DNA from 2 places in the Shewanella sp. 38A_GOM-205m genome. Region 2 is predicted to be linked to the other one. Evidence: riboswitches for the same ligand, from Rfam matches in the RefSeq annotation. Region 2 holds a riboswitch; the other holds the start of a gene.

Region 1 (11,849 bases), on a different contig from region 2:
AGACAGGATTGAAAAGGCGGCTGGAGCGGCTATCCAGCGGCGCTGTGAGCATCCTTGGCTGGACGGGCGGCGGCTGGCATCCGAGGAGGATATTCCCAAAGGGGCTTTAGCTCTCTATCCGGCCGACACAGGCTATGTGCAGCATGTGGATCTCGGCAGCATCAATCAATGGGCCGAAGATTACGGCGCCGAAGCCTATATCACGTCATTGCCAGGTGCCTTTGTCCATCAGGGACGGCCATTGCTGTGGCTGAGTTTTCAGGCTGAGGATGGCGGTGTCGATGACGCTCAGTTGCAGCCACTGCACAAGGCTTTTACCGTGGCCAATGAACGTTCTTTCGATCAGGACCCTCGCTTTGGGTTGTCGGTATTGGCCGAAGTGGCATCGAGGGCCTTGTCGGCGGCGGTGAATGATCCTGGCACAGCGATAGATGTGATTGGTCGCGGAGTCAGATTGATAGCCAAATGGCAGGTGACCGATGAGCAGAATCTGCCGGCGCCGGAGGCTATTCCCTATCCCAGAGTTTGGATGCTGCCGATACGTCTTGAAGAACTGTTCGATGACTTCTTTATGCCGATAGCCCGGGATGGTGCGGCGCTGGTGGAAATTCACATTCGGCTGCAAAAAGCCTTTCAAGCCTTGTCCAACCGGGTGGAGTTTAGCGAGGTGTGTCGCAAACACTCCGAGCTGGCGCTGGCCAGAGCCGAACAGATACTGACGTTTGAGCCAGATGTTACACTGCTTCGGAAGCTTGCCGCCGAGCTACAGCAAGAGCCAGGTAACGGATAGCTGGCGTAGAACTCAGCTTGCGGCTATGCTATTCGCGGACTTTTTTATCAGGGAAAGATAATGAAACCTTCAAATCTATTACTTGTTGCCTCATTGGCATTGGCGGCGCCGCTGCAGGCTGCCGAAGATCCTGCCGTAGCCGAAGCCATTGAGGCCGGGTTACAACATTACCGCAAGGGTGAATTGAGCCAGGCCAGTTCACAACTGGATTATGCCTCAACCCTTATCCGGCAGCAGCGGGCCGGAGAAGTCGTAGGAGTATTTCCCGAGCCATTGCCGGGTTGGCAAGCCGATGACCCTTCAAGCGATACAGGTGGCATGATGTTGGGCGGGGGCATAAATGCCAGCCGCCACTACTACAAAGAAGACAGTGCACAACTGGAGATAGAGCTGGTGCTCGACTCCCCCCTATTGCAGTCTGTTATGGCCATGCTGACCAATCCATCTATGATAGCCATGAGCGGCGGCAAGCTGGTCAAGGTTCAGGGGCATAACGCCATGCTCAGTACTGAATCCGGTGAAGCAGAGCTGACTGTGATAGTCAATGGCAATGCCATGTTCACTCTCTCGGGGGAAGGGGTTAAAGCCAGTGAATTGCAGGAGTTTGCCAACGCCCTGCATCTGGATAGGCTTTAAGATCCGGCTCGGAATCGAGCTAATCAGGATATGATCATGGGCCCCTGCGGTTTAAGCTGCAAGGGCCTCTGTATTTGGGGGTATCAGCGCAGTAACTGCTGATAGAGCCAGGACTTGAGTTCGGCGCGGCGCAGTTTCAACTGGTTGAAACGTTCTTCTGCCGTGGGGACACAGTTTTCTTCCAATCCACGGATCTCATGGTCGAGGTCGTGATACTCGGCTGCCAGCTCGCGAAAGTGAGGATCGTTTTCCTTGAGTTGATGGATTTTCTGTTTGTGCTCCGGAAACTCCAGGATCAGCGCATGGTTTTCGCCCAACATAAGCTCTCTCCTTCAAATAGTGCCTGGCCGAAACAGGCTCAAGCCTTGATTCCTACTCTACCCAGCGGCGCTTTGTCTGTCATCCGCAGAAAGTCGACAAATAACCATAATCCTGTTTAGTGGCAAGTGAGCAATTAACGGCTAGCTCGCCATCCCTGGTTCGTGCTAATGAACTTGTCGCTTTGCAACATTTGTCCTAGTCGCAAGATCGCCTGTGCGAAAGCTCACTGCAGGTGATAGGCCATGGCTGGAAAGCAAGCCGATATTGATAGGTGATTTCATCCATAAGGCGACAGGCAAGTTGTCACCGGGTTCCCGGACTCACTTGGCGAAAAGGCGGCTATTGGGTCTTGCGAAGGGAAAAGGAGATGTTTCTTTGGGCCCTTATTCGGGCCCAAAGCGCGCAGGCTTAGCCTTTGATGCTGAAGCTGCCTTGCATCACGGCCCAGTGGCCGGGGAAGGAGCAGAAGAAGTTGTAGCTTTCTTCCGGTGTCATGCCTTCGGTGCTGAAGCTGATGCTGACAGATTCGCCACCACCAACCAGAGGAGTGTGGGCAATCACCCGCTCGTCACCGGCTTTGACATAGGCGGCATCGGCGCCGGCTGCCATACCATCAGTAGCAATGCCCTGCATGTCGGCGCTCTTGCTCAGAACCCAGTTATGGCCCATGGCTGTCACTGGCAGGGTGCCGGAATGAGTCAATGTCAGTTCTACCGTCTTGCAACTGGCGGGAACGCTTAATTCCTTGGTATCAAATTGCATCGCATCGTTGGCTGTGATGGTCAGGCTGCATTCGTCGGCGCTGGCAGTGCCGCTGATAACGGCGCCGGCTCCCAACAGGGCAATACCCGCGAGTCTCTTGGTTAACTTATTCATTTTCAATTCCTTTTCTGATTTTAGGGTCGATATTTCTCTCGACAGAACGAGAGCCCCGCAGGCTCCCGCCTGGGTCAATCATAACGGCATTTCCCTTAAATGAGAATTAATCTCAGAATTTTAACTGTCAGCTGAGGTTGGAGCAGCTGACAGTCGCTTGGGCTGTGATAGACTGACAGCCGAATCAATACTTGCCACGGAGGCACTCATGAAAGGTCCTGGTTTTTTGTCATCTCTTGTTCTGGGCGGCATATTGCTCAGCAGCCCTTTGGCGTTGGCCGATGACAGCGCTCGCCGGGCTCAGGTGGAGCAGTTACTGCTGGAAATGCAGATGGACTCCATGATGGACACGGCTTATACCCAGATGGAAATGATGATTTTGGGCATGCAACAACAGTTCAATATCAAGGAGAGTGAAAAGCCTTTATTTGAAGAGTTTGCCCGCAAGAGTACGCAGATCTTCAAGCAGGAGCTGGGCTGGGACAAGCTGAAGCAGCCGTTGACCGATATTTATGTCAAGCATTACAGCGACAAGGAAATTGCCGATATGCTGGCGTTTTATGCCAGTGATACTGGGCGCTCCATGGTCGCCAAGATGCCGGCCGTGATGCAGGAATCCATGATGGTGACTCAATCACTGAGCCAGGGGCTGCTGCCTAAGATGGAGCAGCTGCAGCAGGAGTTTGCCACCAAGCTTCAGGCCCACAGAGAGGCCAATCCAGGCGAATAATTTGACTGGCAGCCAGCATAAAAAACGGGAGTCTATGACTCCCGTTTTTGTGGCGGTAAAGGCGTGATTACAGCTCGCGGCGGTAGGGAATACCGCGCTGGGCGCCATGACGGGTCACGGCTATGGAGGCGGCCTTATTGGCAAAATCCACCGCTTGTTCCATGGCCAGTCCCTCACTTAAGGCCACCATCAGGGCACCGTTGAAGGTGTCTCCAGCGGCCACAGTATCAAGTACCTTGACCGGGTAGCTAGGCACCAGGCCCTCAAACTCTGGGTGACGCACATAGGCGCCGCGGCTGCCGAGGGTGATCACCACGGCGCCAACCCCTTTGGCTTGCAGAGCGGCTGCGGCTTTGGCTGCGCCGGCTTCATCTTCCACCTTGATACCGGTAAGGGCTTCTGCCTCAGTTTCGTTGGGAGTGATGATATCCACCAAGGCCAGCACATCGTCAGCCAGCGTGCTGGCGGGGGCCGGGTTGAGAATTGTCACTGTGTCTTGTTGCTTGGCCAGTTGCAGCGCGGCTTTGACCGATTCCAACGGCGTTTCCAGCTGTGCCAGCAGGTAACTGGCGTCTTCGAACAGCTCTTGATGACAGTGAACATCGGCTGGCTCCAGGCTGGCGTTGGCGCCGGCGGCCACCCCAATACAGTTTTCACCGCCATCGCCGATGAAAATCATTGCGCTGCCGGTTGCCATTTCCGGCACTTTCTTCAAGCCCTGAGGATGAATGCCATCGTCCAACCAACTCTTGATCATGGTATCGGCAATGGCGTCGTCCCCAAGATGGCAGATAAAGTCCACTCGGGTGCCAGGTTGCACCAGTCTGGCGACGGCAACTGCCTGATTGGCGCCTTTGCCACCGTGTTCCAAACGGTAGCTGCGGCTCATCAGTGTTTGCCCTGGCTCGGGCAAGTGACTGAATTCCATCACATGATCGGCATTGGCACTACCGATTATCACTAGTCTACTCATGTATTAATCCTGATAGGCGTAGAGGCTTTCAACCAGCAGATCCACAAAGCCTTCACGATCCAGATGCATCAGCACCTTGGCGTTGGCGGGCTTGCCTGTTAAGTGATAGCGGTCGACAACCGTCATCCCTACAGTCAGCTCGCTCTGGGTTTCGATGGCAACATGGCAGTCCAAGCCGATGAACAACTCAGGCTTGAGCAGCCAGGCTATGGTGCAGGGGTCATGCAGCGGCGCGCCATCAAAGCCCCACTTGGGATCCTTGTGGTAGATAACAAAGAATTCCAGCAGATCGGCAACACACTTGGCAACCTTGTTGGGAATCGCGCGGAAACGGGCTACATCCTCTTCCATGATCTGCGCCTCATGGGTCACGTCCAGACCGGCCATGACGATGGGGATCCCTGACTTGAACACCATGTCGGCCGCTTCAGGATCAACAAAAATGTTGAATTCGGCGGCAGGGGTCCAGTTACCGACACCGGCGGCGCCACCCATCAGCACTATCTGCTCAATACGGGACTTGAGTTCGGGATAGGCGCTCAGGAAAATAGCGATATTGGTCAAGGGGCCCGTGGGCACCAGAGTCACCGGCTGGCTGCTTTGGCGGATTTTCTCTGCCATCAGTTCCCAGGCCATCATCGGCTGAGGTTCAAAGGCGGGATCCGGCAGTTCTGGGCCATCGAGCCCGGATTCACCGTGAACACTGTCGGCAATGATCAGCTCCCTTGCCAATGGCTTGGGGGCGCCGCTGGCCACAGGAATATCGGTTCTGCCCAGCAGAGTAAGCACTCGCATGGCGTTGTTGAGTGTTTTTTCCTGGGTTTGGTTACCGGCGCTGGTGGTCACGGCCAGCAGATCCAGCTCAGGGTTGGCCAGGGCCAGGATCAAGGCGATGGCATCATCATGGCCGGGATCGCAGTCGAGAATGATAGGGCGTTTCATGCTGTTACTCCTTTAGCAATTTGCCCGAGCATAGCATGACTCTTTGGCGCGCGCAGAACCGGATGGCAAACTGTGAAGTGTTCCTCAACTGATTGCTGAAATCTGCTACAATCCGCGGCCTTAAAGGATTGAATCAAAGGGGACCCGGTGGGAAAGATACGGGCAATCTGGGAAGATCTGATAATTATCGGCCTTTTTGCGCTTGCCAGCGGGCTGTTCTCGGCTCTAGGGCTCTATTTTGTTAAAGAGAGTGTCCAATCCTGGTATGAAGTGAATATCCTGCTCGAACGAGGCGTCGAGACCCAAGGTTATATTGCCCGGCGTGAGCAACACTATGTGTCCCCTGGGCGCTGGGGTTTTGGCCGTTATGAGTGGGATTGCCAGGTGCATTATCAGTTGCCAAACGGCAGCGAGTATCAGATCTGGGATCCCCCAGGCCTGCTTTGCGATTCGAGAAGCGTCGGTGAAGCCGTGATCCTTTGGCATTTGCCTGAGGAGCCCGGCATAGTGCGCACCGATATCCAGTACTATCGAGAACAGCAAAATACCTGGCTCGAGCTGTGGGGGATTCTAATCGCGCTATTGCCGCTGGCCATTGGCGGAAAGTTTGTGGGTAAAACGGTCCAGTGTTTGCGCTTTCTTCGGGCTCGGGAGCGGTTGTCGCCAATAGTTGAGCAGTTACTGGAGGCCGATAACCCCGCCGAGTTACTGGCATTGCTTGAAGCCAACCGGGCCAGCCCGGCCAGTAGCTATTTGGGACGGCAGACCCTTGGCTATATCGCCGCCAGGCCTGAATGGCAGGTGCGTTTTCTTGCCTGGTTTGTCCCTGTGTGCCTCAAGTGGGAGCCGCCAAGTAAAGGCGAGGGCGTCTCTGGCCTCGAACTTTCACTGCAATTGGCGCTCGGCCGCCGCTACCCTGAGTTTACCCTGGCACTGCTCGATGGCATTCGTAGCCTGTTTACTGAGCATGAACTGGCGAAGATGGTCTTCTCCCAGCATCTGACCAAGCTGCAACGCAAACCCTGGAGTGCTGAAATTCAAAAGCAATTCAACGCCTTGTTGCTGGAGCGGCAAATGCCTTTGGGTAGCAAAGGATTTGTCCACACCGAATTGAGCCGCTTGGTTTGCCTGGAATGGCTTTTTAACAACCTGGAATCGCTGCCCGATGTTTGGTTCAGCGCTGCTGCAGCCTTGCTCAAGGCGCTCGCAGCGCAGCCGCCATTGAATCCTTTGAGCCGTAAACAGCGTAAAAAACAAGCGCTGCATTGGCGCTATATTCTTGGCAGCCTGGCATCCAAGTTTAACTCAGGGACAATCGGTCGAAAGCGTCAGACACAGCTGGCACAGATTGAAACCGATATCCAGGTGCTGGCCGCCAGCCGTGGTTTTACGCTGAGCAGATAAGATGAAAAAGCGCCGGCTGGCTGTTCATGGCTATTTATGGCTATGAATATGGCGATATTTGTAAACCAATGACGACTGACAGGGTGAGATATCTCTGATTTTGTGGCGGATGGAAGGTAAATCTCTTTTCTGTCACTTTGCAGTTCATTCAGGTATGTTAAAATTGTTCGCTGTTTCAGGGAGTAAGAAACTCTGATGAAACTTTGGTCGCCTTAAGCCATTCAATAATTGGCGCGGCGTTATCGGATCTTGGATCTGTTATTGGGAGAAAACATGGAACATTTCATCGGAGCCATCAAAAAATACGCCGACTTTACCGGTCGGGCCCGTCGGACAGAATACTGGATGTTCACTCTGTTCTATATCATTTTCAGCTTGGTTGTCAGTGCTATTGACTATGCGCTGGGTACCACAGTGCTGGGGCTGATTTATTCTTTGGGCCTATTGTTGCCCTCTATTGCAGTTGCCGCGCGTCGTCTGCACGACACTGACCGCAGTGGTTGGTGGCAGTTGTTGGCATTTATCCCTATCATAGGTTGGATAGTGTTGCTGGTCTTCTACTGCCAGGACAGCGAAGTGGGTGACAACCGCTTTGGCAGTAACCCCAAAGAGCTGGGTTAAGATAATGGAAAGGGAGCCTCGGCTCCCTTTTTGTTTTTAGGGTAAATCTGCGGCGGTCAGTCGTCGTCAAAATTAGACATTCATCCATATAGACGTCTATAATGCCCGCTCTCGGCTAGGCCGGGAATGACAGCACAGTATTTCAGTCAACCTCTCGTGGTGCCCCGGAATGAAAGACCGGGGATAATCGGGAAGCCGGTGAGAATCCGGCACTGCCCCCGCAACGGTAAATGGTGAGAGACAGGCGCGCCCAAGTGGCGTCATAAAAGCCGGGTCTTGCGCGGTCAACCGCATAGCCAAAGTCCGGAGACCGGCCCTGGAGGTATTTCGATGATTTCGGTGGGCAGATCTCGAAATGCGGCAGCCAAGGGGCTCTCCCTGCCGTGGCACTCTTGCCCCGTTTCCCTTTCAGGAGTCAAAGGAAAATGGGTTTCAAACTAAATCATCTCGCGCTGCTCTGCGGTGCATTTACCTCAGTTCCCGTCATGGCGAGTGCTACAACCCAGGCCGTGGATGAACAGCTGGTGGTCATTGGCCGTCAGGATGACACGCCGCTCAATATTGCCGCCAATGTGGTGGTCATAGATGCCGCCGATATTCAGCAAAGCGGTGCCAGTAATCTGAGCGAGTTGCTGCGTGGCCGCAGTGGCATTCAAATATCGGACAATAACTCAGGGCCTGTGCTGGCGATGCGCGGTTTCTCTTCCAGCCAAGCGGTGAATAACACCCTGATACTGATAGATGGTCGCCGACTCAACAATATCGATATTGCCGCCCCCAGCCTGAGTGCCATTGCGGTCAATCAGATTGAAAGGGTAGAGATCCTTTCCGGCAGCGCCGGGGTGCTCTATGGTGATCAGGCAGTCGGCGGAGTGATCAATATTATCACCAAGGCGCCCAGTGCCAGCGGTGGCAACCTGACCCTCTCAGGTGGCAGTTTTGACACCTACGAAGGCCGTGGGGATCTGTCCGGCGCCATCAATGACAACTGGCGTTACTATTTGGCTGCTGCTTACAACGAGAGCGACAACTACCGTAGAAACAATGCCAACGAAACCGGTTCTGTGCTGGGGCGTCTGCAATATGATTCAGAGTTGACCAACTTCTTTGTCGAAGGCAGTTACTACGATAACAAGCGCCAGACTCCAGGCTCACTGACCCTGGCTCAGTTTGAAGCCGACCCACGCCAGGCGACATCGACGCCGGGTGATTACAACCATGAGATGACTTCTGCCTGGCGTGCTCATCTCCAGCGCCAGGTGCACGCCAACTGGGCCCTGGCTGCGGACCTCAACTACAGCGATACTCTGGTGTCCAGTGTCAGCTATGGTAGCCCAGGTCGTAACGAGCGCTCGCTGTTGGAATTCAATCCCAAGGCGCTGGGGCGTTATCAGACCCGCAACGGTGAGCTGAGCATAGTCATAGGCGCCGATATTCAACGGGGTGAAACCGAGTTCGATCTCAGTTATATGCAGCGCAGCAATACCCAAACCATGACCAGCACCTATCTACAGGCCAATGTGCCGCTGACCAACAGCCTGAGCTATGTGGTGGGCGGGCGCTATGCCAAGGTCAAGGATGAACTCAAGGACGGTCAGATTTACCCCAATGGCATAGATTTGGATGAAGACGCTCACGCGCTCGAGTTGGGGCTCAACTATCGGCCGCTGGAAGGCCACAGATTCTATCTTCGCGGTGATGAGAGTTTCCGTTTCGCCAAGGTCGATGAGCAAGCTTATACGCCGCCAACAGTCGTCGGCCTCAAGCCGCAGACCGGCCGTTCCATTGAAGCCGGCTGGGATTGGACCTTGAGCAACCAGAGCCTGCGTCTGAACCTGTACCGACTGTCGCTGGAAGATGAAATTGTCTTTGACCCCAGTGCTGATATGCCTATCGGCGGTGCTTTCCCCGGCGCCAACGTCAACGCCGATGCTTCCCGCCGTTATGGCGCCAGCCTCGACTGGGACTGGCAGCTCAATGAAATGCTGCAGTTGGGACTTGAGTACAACTATATCGATGCCGAATTTACTGAAGGCGCCAACAAAGGCAAATCTCTCTCCTGGGTGGCCGAGCATTCCGGGCGTATCTACACCAGTGTGGACTTTGGTCAGCACTGGCAGCTGTTTGTCGAGGGTCAGTATCTGGGTGACAGATATATGGAGGGTGACAATGGCAACCAGCACGATAAACTGGACAGCTATTGGCTGGGGAATATCGCCCTCAACTACAGCCGAGATGCCTGGCTTGCCAGCCTGAGGGTCGACAACCTGTTTGACAAGCAATACGCCAGCTCAGGTTATTTCAGTACCTGGGGCGATGGTTATTACTCGGGTAGCGGCCGGGCGCTGAGATTCAGCGTCAGCTATCGCTTCTGATAGCATAGAAAGCCGGGGGTTCCCGGCTTTTTTCTGCCCGTATTTCTATCTGTTTTAGTTGGAAAGTACTCACCGACAAGGAGGCAAGAGTCGAAATATGAAAGCTGATTTTAGATATGGTTTGAGAGGCGTGGCCATAGCCCTGTTGTCGCTGCTTTTGCTGGCTTGCTCCGAGCCCAAGCTGGCATATATCGGCAGCAATGGCAAACTGCTGGCCTTCGGTGACAGCCTGACCCAAGGCGTTGGTGCCAAGGCCGGGCAGGATTATCCCAGCCGTCTGGCCGAGTTGTGCCGTTGTGAGGTGATCAACGCCGGGATTTCCGGTGAGCAATCTGCTGCCGGGCTTGAGCGTTTGCCGGCACTGCTGGATGAAACCAAGCCGGATCTGCTTATTTTGCTCGAAGGCGGTAACGATATTCTCCGCGGTCGTAGCCAGGTGCAATTGGCGCAAAACATTGAGGCCATGTTACTTGAGGCCAAAGCCCGGCAAATTCCGGTAGTGCTGCTGGCTGTGCCGCAAAAGAGCCTGCTGCTGTCCCCCCTGCCTTTGTATGCCGAACTGGCCGACAAGCACGGCGCCATCTTGCTGGAACAGACTCTGTCCGAGCTGCTGCGTTCAAACGAGCTCAAGTCCGATACTGTGCATCTCAATCAACAGGGGTATTCGCGTTTGGCACAAGTCATCTTTACCAGGCTGCAGGAGGCGGGCGCTTTTTGATGCTACTTTTTGATTCTGTTTGGCAAAAACCGGGCTAATTATCGATTCAACTTGACCCTGGTGGGCGTTTTATGGGTAAATTCTCTGCCATAATAAATGGCAATAGTGCCTCCATAATAAATAACAACAGGTTTAAAGAATCACATGACAGATCTTGAGCAGCAGGTTTTTACTCAAGTGCGTGCCATTATTGCCAACGAAGAGCAGGTGATAGGGCGCCGCGGCATCCTGATCCCGCTTAAGAAGGCCATTATTGCTGATGGCGATATTCGCAATGTGATCGATATTGTCGCGACCGATCCCGCTCTGGCAGCTCATCTGCTGTGGCGCAGCAATAACGCGCTCTCTCCTTCCGTTCAGCCAAACCGCAGCCTCAAGGATGCATTGGTGCGTCTGGGACAGGTCAATATCTACCGTTATGCCTTTAGCTTTTATCTCAAAGAGCGGCTCGATGAACTGCCGCAGCCATACCGTAAACTGGTACTTGGCTATTGGCGCCTGACCGAGTCCGTGGCGACCGAGTCTGTGGACAGCTTGCATCAGATGCAAGGGGTGCAGATAGACGCGGATGAAGTGCAGACTCTGGCACTGTTCAGCGTCTTTGGTCAGATTATTGCCCTGACGGCGTTTGCCTATCTCAACGCCGAAGCCGAGCAGTGCTTCCCGCTGGGCATTATCAAGACCCTGATAGAGACCCAGCAGCAGACGCTGACGGTGGAAGCTTTTGAATCTCTGGGGTTGGATGATGAGCTGCAAAGCGAGTTTATGGTCGCCCATAACCTGAGACAGACCCGGGATCCCAATTCACCCGGACTGGTACTGAGAAGGGTACTGTCCCAGCGCGGTCTGCTGCTGAATCCTCTCTAAATGCTTTGTGACTGCCGCCGACTTTCAGGGACGGTGGCAGCCGCTCAGTCAGTGTCTGTCCTGACGCTGTAATCCCTCTTTGGCAATTAATTCCAGCAGCCTTTGCAGCTGCACTCTATTGCTGCTGTCGCGGCGGTAGGCACCGAACAGCGGCCGTTTCAGGCCTTCTTGCCCCAGTTTCACCGAGGTCAGGCTCAAGCCCTGGGCTTCGGTCAGTGACCAGTTGGGCAAGGCAGCAACCCCTTCTTTACAGGCGATGCGTTGCAGCAACACATTGGTGAGATCACAGCGTTTTTGTGGGCCGGGCACCACTCCGGCCGGCTCGAGGAAGTGACGGAAAATATCCAGCCTTTCCAGCGGTACCGGATAACTGATAATAGGTTCCCTGGCCAGTTGTTGCGGCAAAATATAGCTGTTGCCTGCCAGAGGGTGATCTTTGGCCATCACCAGTCTCACTTCAAAATCAAACAGATGCTGATAGGCAAGGGCATGACCGGGCACAGGATCTGAGGTCAGCACTATATCCAGCTCACCGGTTTCCAGCGCATTGAGAGAGTCGAACAGATGGCGGCTGGAGAGATCCAGATTGGCATCCG
Region 2 (11,849 bases):
GGTATGGATCTTGGAGCAGGTGGCACCACCGATAATCGCCGGCAGGGTCAGACCTTCGCGCTCGAAGGTTTTAACGTTGTGCACCATCTCATCCAGGCTCGGGGTAATGAGCCCGGACATGCCTATGATGTCGACCTTCTCGGCCTTGGCAACTTCGATGATTTTCTCCACCGGCACCATGACACCGAGATCTATCACTTCGTAGCCGTTACAGGCCAGCACCACCCCGACTATGTTCTTGCCTATGTCGTGAACATCGCCCTTGACCGTGACCATCAGCACCTTGCCGTTGCTCTGGCCTTCTACTTTTTCGGCTTCGATATAGGGGTTGAGATAGGCGACCGCTTTTTTCATCACCCGGGCGGACTTGACCACTTGCGGCAAAAACATCTTACCGGCGCCAAAGAGATCGCCCACCACGTTCATACCGTCCATCAGCGGGCCTTCAATCACATCCAGCGGCCGCTTGGCCTGCAGGCGCGCTTCTTCTGTGTCGGCGTCTATGTATTCGGTGATCCCTTTCACCAGCGCGTGTTCCAGGCGTTTGTTGACCGGCAACTTGCGCCATTCGAGATCTTCTTTCTTGCCTGCGCCGCCCGGGCCACCGCGATACTTCTCGGCGACCTCGAGCAACTGCTCTGTGTTACTTGAGTCGGCAACCGGGCAGGGCAGGTTGAGCACCACGGCCTCTACCTTCTGCTTAAGCTCAGGGTCGATATCGTCATAGATGGCCAACTGACCGGCGTTGACTATGCCCATATCCATCCCCGCCTTGATGGCGTGATAGAGGAATACGGCATGAATGGCTTCCCGCACCGGGTTGTTGCCGCGGAAGGAGAAAGAAACGTTGGACACCCCGCCGGAAATCATAGCATGGGGCAGGTTGGCCTTGATATCTTCAATGGCGCCGATAAAGTCCACCGCATAGTTATCGTGCTCTTCTATGCCGGTGGCGATGGCGAAGATATTGGGGTCGAAGATAATATCTTCCGGCGGGAAGCCCACCTTATCCACCAGCACCCGGTAGGCGCGGGTACAGATCTCTGTTTTGCGCTCCCGGGTGTCGGCCTGGCCCTGTTCATCGAAGGCCATGATGATGGCGGCGGCGCCGTAGCGCTTCACCAGTTTGGCCTGTTCAATAAACTTGGCCTCGCCCTCTTTGAGGGAGATGGAGTTGACTATTCCCTTGCCCTGAATGCACTTGAGCCCGGCCTCAATCACCTCCCACTTGGAGGAGTCTATCATCACAGGCACCTTGCTGATATCCGGCTCTGAGGCGATAAGGTTGAGGAATTTCTGCATCATCTCGACCCCGTCGAGCATGCCCTCATCCATGTTGATATCTATGATCTGGGCGCCGTTTTCTACCTGGTCACGGGCCACCTCCAGCGCGGTTTCGTACTGGCCTTCTTTGATTAACTTGAGAAACCTGGCCGAGCCGGTGACATTGGTTCGCTCGCCCACATTCACAAACAGGCTGCTTGCATCTATGGTCAGGGGTTCCAGTCCGGAGAGGCGACATGCCACCGGCAGCTCAGGCAGCGGCCTTGGTGCATGAAGGCTAACGGCTTCAGAAATCGCCTTGATATGCGCAGGCGTGGTGCCGCAGCAGCCGCCGACAATATTGAGCAGCCCCTCTTCGGCCCAGGGGCCTATCACGCTTGCCATCTCCGCTGGAGTCTCGTCATAGCCGCCGAATTCATTGGGCAGACCGGCATTGGGGTGCGCCGAGACAAAGCACTCGCTGATACGGGAAAGCTCCTCGACATAGGGCCGCAGTTCTTTCGGGCCCAGGGCGCAGTTGAGGCCTATGCTCAGCGGCTTGATATGTCTGAGAGAATGGTAAAAGGCCTCTGTGGTTTGCCCTGTCAGGGTGCGGCCCGAGGCATCGGTAATGGTGCCGGAAATCATCACCGGCAACCTTTGCTGCAGTTTCTCGAACACATTTTCGATGGCAAACAGCGCCGCTTTGGCATTGAGGGTATCGAAGATGGTTTCCACCAGGATGATGTCGGCGCCACCGGCGATCAGCGCCTCGGTGGATTCGCTGTAGGCCAATACAAGATCGTCGAAATGTATGTTGCGAAAGCCGGGGTCATTCACATCCGGGCTGATGGAACAGGTGCGGTTGGTGGGGCCGAGCACCCCGGCCACATAGCGGGGAATACCGCTGGTGGCGGCCACTTCATCGGCCACTTCTCGGGCTATTCTGGCGCCTTGGTAATTGATCTCCGCCGCCAGGCTCTGCATCTCGTAGTCGGCCATGGCAATGGTGGTGGCGTTGAAGGTGTTGGTTTCTATGATGTCGGCACCGGCCAGCAGGTATTCCCTGTGAATGGTCTTGATGATCTCGCTCTGGGTCAGTACCAGCAGATCATTGTTGCCTTTGACATCGCAATGCCAATCTTTGAAGCGCTCGCCGCGGTAATCGGCTTCTTCCAGCTTGTAGTCCTGGATCATGGTGCCCATGGCGCCATCTAAAATCAGGATCCGCTCTTCGAGGGTCTGTTTGAGCTTGAGCTCTGTCTGGCTAGGGGAGTGCTGGGAAGTCGCCATAGGGTTACCTTTCATACCTGTCTTATTGCTGTTTTACATTCGCGGCGCTTGGCATCCGCGACATCATCTCTGCCGACCTGACGCCCGGGGCACTATCTGGCATGATAGCCAAAGGCGTGTGTGGGCGCGGAAAGTTATTTTGGACATTTATACGTATAGACGTCCATAATATACGGATTCCGGCGGTCTGCGGCAAGGTTAAATTGGCCCGGTAACCACCGGGACTCTGACGGGAGAAGTGTGTGGCTGAACATAGGCAACTGAATATCTATCTGCTGCGGCACGGCGAATGTGAAGGCGGCGAGATTATCCGCGGCCGCAGTGATGTGGCCCTGAGCGATGAGGGCAAAGCGCAGATGTGGCGCAGCTGGCGGGCTATCAGTAGTGCGCTGGAGCAGTTACCGAGCCAGCCCGAACGCCTGGCGCTGCTGAGCTCCCCGGCCCAGCGTTGCCAGGCCTTTGCCGCCGAGCTCAAGGCCGATATGCCTGATTATTTCCCGGCGCCGCTGCAGCAGCATGACTGGCTCTGGGAGCTGGACTTCGGTGACTGGGACGGCATGAAGGTGGCGAGTGTCTATCAGCAGCATAGCGAGGCGGCTGAAGCCTTCTGGCGTGACCCCGTGGCCAATACTCCGCCGGGCGGGGAATCGCTGCCAGCCTTTCGTAGCCGGGTGTTGGATGGCTGGCAGACTATGGTGCAGCGCTGGCTTGCTAGAGAGGTTAGTTCTTCCGAAAGCTCTGTTTCAGGAGATTCTGGTTCTTCAGCAAGCGCCGATGCGGCACTGATCCTGACTCACAGCGGGGTTATCCGGTTGCTACTGGCCGAGATTTTGCTGCCGGGGCAGATGCCGCCTGCGGCAGTGTTCAACGCCTTGGAGCTACCTTATGCGGCCTGGGTCAGAATAACCCTCTATGCCAGCCGTGATGCCAGCGGTGAAAGTGACCAAGAATGGCAGTGTTTCAGCAAGCTCCACTGGCCGCAATAGTACGGGCCTTAGCCTAACGCCCGGCGGTGATTGCGCCAGGCAATTGTGCCGGGCGATAAAACCGGGATAATAACCCCAAATGGCCGCCAAGTGCGGCAGCAGCCAGGGTGTTGGCACCTTTGCAGGTGAACCAACCCAGGGAACCGGGAAAGCCCGGACTGTGCCCGCAACTGTGAGTCGTCTTTGGCGACGAGTCAGGAGACCTGCCCAGGCTGATAAACCAAACCAGAAACCCGGGCGGGTAAACCGGGGGAGCGAATAGATGATTCTTCCACTGCAGCCTGAGCCTTCTGCCGGTCACAGGCTCAATGTCGGGGGGCGGTTATGAGCCTGGCACTCAAGGTGCAACAGCTTAGCTGGCTTCCCGGTGGCCACAGCGTATTGGCCGATGTGGGCTTTGAGCTGCCAAGCGGCAAGATGCTCGGGCTCATAGGCCCCAATGGTGCCGGGAAGTCGAGCCTGCTGCGCTGCCTCTATCGTTATATCCGCCCGGACCGCGGCCAGATCCAGCTGTTTGGGCAGGATATCAATAGTTTGTCAGCCAAAGCCTTCGCCAAAGAGGTGGCCGTGGTGCTGCAGGATACCCCAGCCCAGTTGGCACTGGATCTGACTCAATTAGTGGCCATGGGACTGACTCCCCACAAGGGTTTGTTTGATATGCCATCGGCGGCCGACAAGGCCCAGGTGCAGGCGGCATTGGCGCAGGTCGGGTTGCAGCACAAGGCCGCAGAGCCCTTCGCGCAGCTTTCCGGCGGAGAGAAGCAAAGGGCCTTGATTGCCCGCGCCATAGTGCAGCGCCCCAAGCTTTTGATCCTGGACGAGCCCACCAATCATCTGGATATCCGCTATCAGATCCAGATCCTCGAGCTGGTGCGCAGCCTGGGGGTCACAGTGATCGCCTCGATTCACGATCTCAATCTGGCCTCGGCCCTGTGTGACGAACTCTTGCTGCTGGATAACGGCCGCCGTATTGCCCACGGCTCGCCCCAGAGCGTATTGACCGAAGACAGAATTGCCGGTGTCTTCGGTGTCTGCTGCCAGGTGGGGACGCATCCGCAGTTGGGACGGCCGCTGATCCACTACTTTTACGGCTATCAGTCGCCAGAGCCTGGTCACGGCAAGGCTGTAAGCTCGGCGGCGCTCGCCAGTGGCAAGGTTCACGGCGCTGCGATAGTCGAGCCAATGGCAGGGCCTGCCTCGGCCGAAACCTGTGTTGCCCACAAGGAAACTGACCGGCGCCCAGGCTCGGTGGGAGGTGGCGCATGAATACTTCCATGGCCGCACCGGGGCGCTCGCTTATTGGCTGGTTTCTCAAGCCCTTGCCCAGACTTTACTGGTGCTGGCTGCTGTTGCTGCTCGGCACTGTATTGACACCCTTGGCCGCCGCCGGTTTTGGCGCCGCCGATATCAGCCTCTTCGATGTGGCAAGAGTGATTGGCAAACACCTGCTGGGCGTGGGTGAGCCATCTGCCATCAGCGAGCGTATCGTCTGGGATCTGCGCCTGCCGCGTATCTTGCTGGCCTTTATCGCCGGCAGCGGTCTGGCATTGTCGGGTTATGTATTGCAGGCGGTGACCCGCAACCCGCTGGCTGATCCTTACCTGTTCGGTATCAGCTCGGGCGCCAGCTTCGGCGCCGTGGTCTCGGTCGCCCTGGCGACCGGCCTTGGGCTGAGTTCGGCCATCTCCGGGATATCGCTGCCGCTGGGAGCCTTTATCGGTGCCAGTTTGGCCGTGCTCATGGTACTGCTGCTCGCGGGCAGGAATATCGGCAACCAGATAGAGAGAATGTTGCTCTCCGGGGTCGCCATCTCCTTTATGTTCAGCGCCCTCACCAGCTTGATCTTGTATTTTTCCACCCCGCAGGCCACCACCTCCTTGCTGTTTTGGAGCCTGGGCAGTTTTGCCCGTGCCAGCTGGGATGGGCTTGGACTGCCAACTCTGGTGGTGCTGGCGGCCTTGCTGGTGATCCTGGCCTTCAAGCGCCAGGTACTGGCAATGCTTGCCGGTGATGAAACCGCCCACACTCTGGGAATCAGGGTGCAAAGGCTCAGGGTTTCCATGTTGCTGTTATGCTCGCTTATTACCGCCACTTTGGTGGCCCACTGCGGCGGGATAGGTTTTGTGGGGCTGATGGTGCCTCATATTGTCAGGTTGTTGCTGCCGGGGCAGCACCCCATGGTGCTGACGGCACTGGCGGGCGGCCTGTTTATGGTTTGGGTCGATGTGCTGGCTCGCAGCATACTGCCCACCCAAGAGCTGCCGGTGGGGGTGATCACCTCGGCCATCGGCAGTCTGTTTTTCCTGATGGTGCTGCGTAAACGCGGCCAATAACGATAAGAGAGGGAAGGATGTACCAGGTTGCAGCAATCAATCACGCGCTGGATGACGCGATTCAGGCCCGCATAGACAACAAGACCAAACCCCTGGGCGCTTTGGGTGAGTTGGAGGCTTTGGCGCTGCAATTGGGGCGCATTCAGCTCGATTCCGCCACCGATGAGTTGGTCATCCGCCGCCCCGTGATGCTGGTGTTTGCTGCCGACCATGGTATTGCCGCGGCCGGGGTGTCGATTGCTCCCAGCGAGGTGACCACCCAAATGGTGCTCAACTTTGTTGCCGGCGGCGCCGCCATCAATGTGTTTTGTCGCCAGACCGGCTTCGAGCTGGAGGTGATTGACTGCGGCATTCTCAGCCCCTTGGGGATCCCCGAGGTTACAGAGCAGCGTCTGGGCGCCGGTACCGGGCCTATCCACAAACGCGCCGCCATGACTCTGGGCGCTGTGCATCAAGGGTTTGCCATGGCGCGCACCTTGGTAAAACGCCATATCGATGCCGGCAGCAACCTGCTGGCGCTGGGGGAGATGGGAATAGGCAACACCTCTTCTGCCGCCGCCGTGATGGCTGCTCTGACCGGCCTGCCAGTGAGTGAATGTGTCGGCCGCGGCACCGGCATAGATGCCGCGACGCTTAAGCGCAAATGCCTGCTGATAGAGCAGGCACTGCTGCTGCACCACTGCGAGCTGACCGAGCCGCTCAGTATCCTCGCCTGCCTCGGAGGCTTTGAAATAGTGCAGATGACAGGAGCCATGTTGGCGGCGGCCGAATTTGGCGTGCCTGTGCTGGTGGACGGTTTTATCGCGTCGACAGCGGCGCTGGCGGCTGTGCGTTTGGCGCCGGGGGTGAGGGATTATCTTATTTTTGCCCATGAGTCTGAAGAGCGCGGCCACAAGTTGCTGCTCGAGGCCATGTCCGCCAAGCCTTTGCTGCGGCTTGGGCTCAGGTTGGGCGAAGGCTCGGGCGCGGCGCTGGCGCTGCCTTTGGTGCAGGCGGCAGCCAACTTCTACAACCAGATGGCCAGCTTTGGTGAAGCCGGGGTCGACAAGGTGGTAGAACCTGCTACCCAAGAGGTGTTCTGATGGGATTCTGGCTCGGGCAGCTGCGGCTATTTTTGATCGCAATAGGTTTTTTCACCCGTATTCCTGTGCCCAGCGCCCTGACGGTGGACAGCGACAGCCTCAACAAGGCCAGCCGCTACTTTGGTCTGGTGGGCGTGGTGGTGGGCTTGATCTCCGCCTTGGTGTTACTGCTGGCCGCCGGCATATTGCCAAGCTCCATTGCCATAGTGCTGGCGATGATTAGCAGTGTGCTGGTTACCGGCGGTTTTCATGAAGATGGCCTGGCCGATACCGCCGATGGTTTCGGCGGTGGTTGGCGGGTAGAAGATAAACTGAAAATCATGAAAGACAGCCGCCTTGGCAGCTATGGCGCCTTGGCATTGGTGTTGGTGTTGCTGCTCAAGTACCAGTTACTGCTGGAGTTGGCACTTTACGACATCAACCAGGCGGCGCTGGCCCTGGTATTGGCGCACTGTGTCAGCCGGGTGACGGCGGCCAGCATTATCTTTAGCGAAACCTATGTTCGCGATGAGGGCAAGAGCAAACCTCTGGCGCAGCAGCAGGGGCTCAATGAGCTGGGTATTTTGCTGCTGACTGGAATTGTGCTGACGGCACTGCTGTCCACCACGCTGCTGTTCTGGCTACTGCCGACCATGTTGTTACTGCGTTGGGCCCTGGTGTTTTGGTTCCGGCGCCAGATTGGCGGTTACACCGGCGATACCCTGGGAGCGGCGCAGCAGGTGAGTGAGCTGACGGTTTATATGCTGTTACTGGCATTGGGGGGCAGCCCTGCATGATCCATCTAATTCTGGGCGGTGCCCGCAGCGGCAAGAGTGGTTACGCCGAGCGGCAACTGGCCGACTTGTGCCCGGCCAATGTCCGCCCCTGGTATCTGGCAACGGCCGAGTCCGCCGATGAGGAGATGGCTCGGCGTATCGCCCACCATCAAACTGCGCGCCAAGGTGGCAGCCTCGAATGGCAGTTGGCCGAGGTGCCGCTCGATTTGGCCAAGGCGCTTGTACAGCGCTCAGGCTCTGGAGCGCCGGTATTGGTAGACTGCCTGACGCTTTGGCTCAGCAATCAGCTCTGCTTTGGTGCCGATATGGCTAGCGAACGCGCGGCCTTGTTGCAGGCGGTAGCCGGGTTTGACGGCGATCTGCTGCTGGTGAGCAACGAAGTCGGCTCCGGCATAGTGCCGCTTGGGGAGCTGAGTCGGCGTTTTGTCGATGAGGCCGGTTGGCTCAATCAGGCGCTGGCCGCCAAGGCAGACAGAGTCACTCTGGTTGTCGCAGGTTTACCGCTGGCGTTAAAGCCTGTGAGCTCTGATTACCCGATCTTGAGCGCTTCGGGTACAAGCCCGGATCAGTGGGGCAAGGCATGAGTAACCCAGTACCCCTTATTAGCGCAGAACTTAAAGCTGAATTTTCGACTCTGGCCCGGCCTGGCCGCAGCCTTATGGTGCAGGGCACCACTTCGGATGCCGGTAAGAGCACCTTGGTAGCCGGACTCTGCCGGGTGTTTCATCGTCATGGTCAGCGAGTGGCGCCCTTTAAGCCGCAGAATATGGCGCTCAACAGCGCCGTCACCCGGGATGGCGGTGAAATTGGCCGGGCGCAGGCGCTGCAGGCGGTGGCCGCCGGTCTTGAGCCGAGAATCGACTTCAACCCGGTATTGCTGAAACCCAGCTCAGATACCAAGGCGCAGGTGATTATTCAGGGCAAGGCGCTGACCAGCCTGGAAGCCGCCGCCTTTTTCGGCCCCGAGAGTCGTGACTATAAAGCCGCTGCCATGCAGGCGGTGTTGGCATCCTGGCACAGGTTGCAGCAGGAGTTTGACTGGCTGTTGGTAGAAGGCGCCGGTAGCCCGGCCGAAATCAATTTGCGCCAGGGCGATATTGCCAATATGGGCTTTGCCGAAGCGGTGGACTGCCCGGTGATCCTCATCGCCGATATCGACAAGGGCGGGGTATTTGCCCACCTGGTCGGTACCTTGGCCCTGCTGTCCGAGAGTGAGCAGGCGCGGGTAAAGGGCTTTGTGATCAATCGTTTCCGCGGTGATATCTCATTGCTGCAGTCCGGGCTGGATTGGCTCGAGGCTCACACCGGCAAGCCGGTATTGGGCGTATTGCCCTACCTCGATGCCCTGCATCTGGACGCCGAAGATGCACTGGTGCAGCCCACTGCTCAGTCTCAGGGGGCTGCTGCCGAGCAGCCGGTAACAGCTCAATCAGCACGAGCTCAATCTGAAACAGCTCAAACTGGGACGCGACTGCGAGTCGGCGTCTTGGTGTACCCCAGGATCAGCAACCATACCGACTTTGACCCGCTGCGGCTGCATCCGGATATCGAGTTTTATTATATAGGGCCGACCCATCAGGGCGAACTTCCTGGGCTGGATCTCCTGCTGTTGCCCGGCAGCAAGAATGTGCGCGCCGACCTGGCTTTTATCCGCCAACAGGGCTGGGATAAGGGCATAGCTCGCCATCTGCGCTATGGCGGCAAGCTTATCGGTATCTGCGGCGGCTTTCAGATGCTGGGGCAGAGCATTGCCGATCCCTTGGGACTGGAAGACTTGCCCGGTACCAGCCAAGGGCTGGGATATCTGCCGCTCACTACCGAGCTGCAAGTCGAAAAACAGCTGCTCAATGTCAGCGGTACCCTGAGGCTTGGGCAATCATCGGCGTCAGTCTCCGGCTATGAGATCCACTGTGGAGCGTCGCGGATCCCGGACAGATGCACCCAGCCACTGTTGCTTAATGAGCGAGGCAGTGACGCCAACTGTGTCAGCGCCACTGAGCCCGCAAAAATCACTGAGCCTGCAAAAGCCACAGCACCTTCACAAATCGCAGGGCCTACACAATTCACAGCACCCCGCAGCGAGGGCCTGCTGTCGGAGGATAATCAAATTCTCGGCAGTTATTTGCATGGCTTGTTTGACAGCCCAGAAGCCGGTGAACTGCTGCTCACCTGGGCCGGGATGACGGCGCCACAGGGCCGCACAGTGGATATCAATCAGCAGCGTCAGCAACAGCTGGATCGTTTGGCCGATGTGCTGGAGCAACATCTGGATTTCAATAAAATAATCAACATATTCAAAGAGGAAGACCAGGGTGACCGATAATAATCAAACCGATATCAAGGCAGAGCGTCATAAACAGCGGCAGCAGAAAGTGAAAGCGGCGGTGGATGCCAAAATCGCGGCCGCCACCGAAGAGAAGGGCATACTCCTGGTAGTGACAGGTAACGGCAAGGGTAAGTCTACTTCCGGCTTTGGCACTCTGGCCCGCGCGGTCGGTCATGGCAAGCAGGGCGCCGTAGTGCAGTTTATCAAGGGCACCTGGGAGTGCGGTGAGCGCAAGCTACTGGAAGGCGCCGGGGTCAAGTTCGAAGTCATGGGCACAGGCTTTACTTGGGACACCCAGGACAAAGCCAAGGATATCGCCGCCGCCGAAAAGGCCTGGACGGCCGCCGAAAAATGGCTTCAGGATGCCAGCATAGACATACTCCTGCTCGATGAACTCACCTACATGGTCAGTTACCATTATCTGGATCTGCAGCGAGTGATAAATGCGTTGCAAAATCGTCCACCCATGCAGCATGTGATCATCACCGGCCGCAACTGCCACAGGCAACTGATTGAATTGGCAGATACTGTCAGTGAGGTGAATAGCGTGAAGCATGCGTTTGAGGCGGGGGTTAAAGCCCAGCCTGGTTTCGACTACTGATATTTCTTCTATTTCTTCCTGTTTGCGACCGTGGCGTTATTGTCTGCGTCGGCTCACCCAATCACATACTCATTGTATGCTCATGGGCTGAGCTTCCTTGACGGCTTAGCCACAGCCGCAAACAGTTTGAAATAGGTGGACTGGTTTAGGGATTGAAGTGTGTCAGCCATCGAACAGCTTGCAGTGCTGTATTTTTTTGTTGACGACCATGGCGTTATTGTTTGCATCGGTTCCCCCAATCACATCCTCATAATTTTTGTGATTTTCCCATTTCGATTTTATGTTCTGAGGGCTTTATGAATATCGATGACTTACTCAATGTTGTAGCAGAACAAGAATCTAATTCTTGTTCTGAGTGCGGAAAGGAATCCAAGCTTCATTTGACTAACTCTGATGGCCTGGAAAACAAACTTCATTTTATGGGTAAAATAGAACCAATGACTTTTCTCGGTTATCAGACTTACAGCAAAAATGGTAGTAATCCATTTTCAGATATGGCTCCTGTGAGTTTATCGCATTACCCTTACAACGGTAGTGATGTATATCGTTGTGATTCGTGTATGGCTACATTTGTCATATATTTAGAAACTGGTGGGCATGCTGCAAGATACCAAGCAAGGTGGATTAGGCGTGATCTTAACTTTTTACCCTAACAAGTAATAATAAACTGACCTTTCCCCCGAATTTAAGACCATGACATTGATATGACTCCCTTGGCCAAATTGATGAAAACCTATGATAAGGAGATTAGATAATATGATGGCTTGCTATGATTTATAAATTGTTGCTTTGGCTTGGTTTATTATATTTTGATAAAAATAGCGTGTTAAGAGTGAACAAAGTCAAGATGCCAGAGTTGTTGAAAGAGTGGGAATCAAGGGGTTGAGGTGTTGATTCAAACTCACCCCTTTGACTCCCATTTTATATCTAGCCCTTATCATAGTGGCGAATGGGCAGCTGGCTGACGCTGTCGAGTCGCCAGGCTCCCTTCTCATACACGAAGCTAACGCTGTGCAGGGCATCCTTAAAGTCATAGCGTTGGTTCGAGTCTGGCAGGAGATTGTTAAACTCCAGCTGAATGTTCTGATAACCATCCTCGATAGACAACTTCCCCAGATGATTTGGCAGATCGATAAGGCGGCTCAGCGCCTTGTCGACAAAAGATAGCAAAAGAAAAAGATAGAAAGAA

What was found. A riboswitch is a leader RNA that binds a small molecule or an ion and turns the genes downstream of it on or off. The one in region 2 is predicted to bind cobalamin.
Region 1: linked by a shared signal. The riboswitch ahead of N512_RS0115330 (TonB-dependent receptor) and the one ahead of N512_RS23340 (ABC transporter ATP-binding protein) in region 2 are both predicted to bind cobalamin.

Annotation. Positions count from the first base shown of each region.
Region 1 covers NZ_JADP01000029.1:44,600-56,448, reverse strand. Annotated here, with positions in the region: gene N512_RS23165 (DUF2254 domain-containing protein) at 1-790, shown strand, start outside; gene N512_RS0115370 (hypothetical protein) at 851-1,426, shown strand; gene N512_RS0115365 (YdcH family protein) at 1,510-1,746, opposite strand; gene azu (azurin) at 2,156-2,623, opposite strand; gene N512_RS0115355 (DUF2059 domain-containing protein) at 2,832-3,353, shown strand; gene rbsK (ribokinase) at 3,421-4,326, opposite strand; gene rihA (pyrimidine-specific ribonucleoside hydrolase RihA) at 4,330-5,268, opposite strand; gene N512_RS0115340 (DUF3592 domain-containing protein) at 5,416-6,672, shown strand; gene N512_RS0115335 (DUF805 domain-containing protein) at 6,946-7,293, shown strand; cobalamin riboswitch at 7,434-7,626, shown strand; gene N512_RS0115330 (TonB-dependent receptor) at 7,719-9,668, shown strand; gene N512_RS0115325 (GDSL-type esterase/lipase family protein) at 9,766-10,386, shown strand; gene N512_RS0115320 (HDOD domain-containing protein) at 10,531-11,253, shown strand; gene N512_RS0115315 (LysR family transcriptional regulator) at 11,302-11,849, opposite strand, start outside.
Region 2 covers NZ_JADP01000040.1:15,426-27,274, forward strand. Annotated here, with positions in the region: gene metH (methionine synthase) at 1-2,556, opposite strand, end outside; gene N512_RS0117960 (histidine phosphatase family protein) at 2,799-3,542, shown strand; cobalamin riboswitch at 3,631-3,767, shown strand; gene N512_RS23340 (ABC transporter ATP-binding protein) at 3,867-4,808, shown strand; gene N512_RS0117970 (FecCD family ABC transporter permease) at 4,805-5,875, shown strand; gene cobT (nicotinate-nucleotide--dimethylbenzimidazole phosphoribosyltransferase) at 5,893-6,957, shown strand; gene N512_RS0117980 (adenosylcobinamide-GDP ribazoletransferase) at 6,957-7,733, shown strand; gene cobU (bifunctional adenosylcobinamide kinase/adenosylcobinamide-phosphate guanylyltransferase) at 7,730-8,317, shown strand; gene N512_RS0117990 (cobyric acid synthase) at 8,392-10,056, shown strand; gene cobO (cob(I)yrinic acid a,c-diamide adenosyltransferase) at 10,046-10,660, shown strand; gene N512_RS24460 (hypothetical protein) at 10,957-11,313, shown strand; gene N512_RS0118005 (hypothetical protein) at 11,588-11,849, opposite strand, start outside.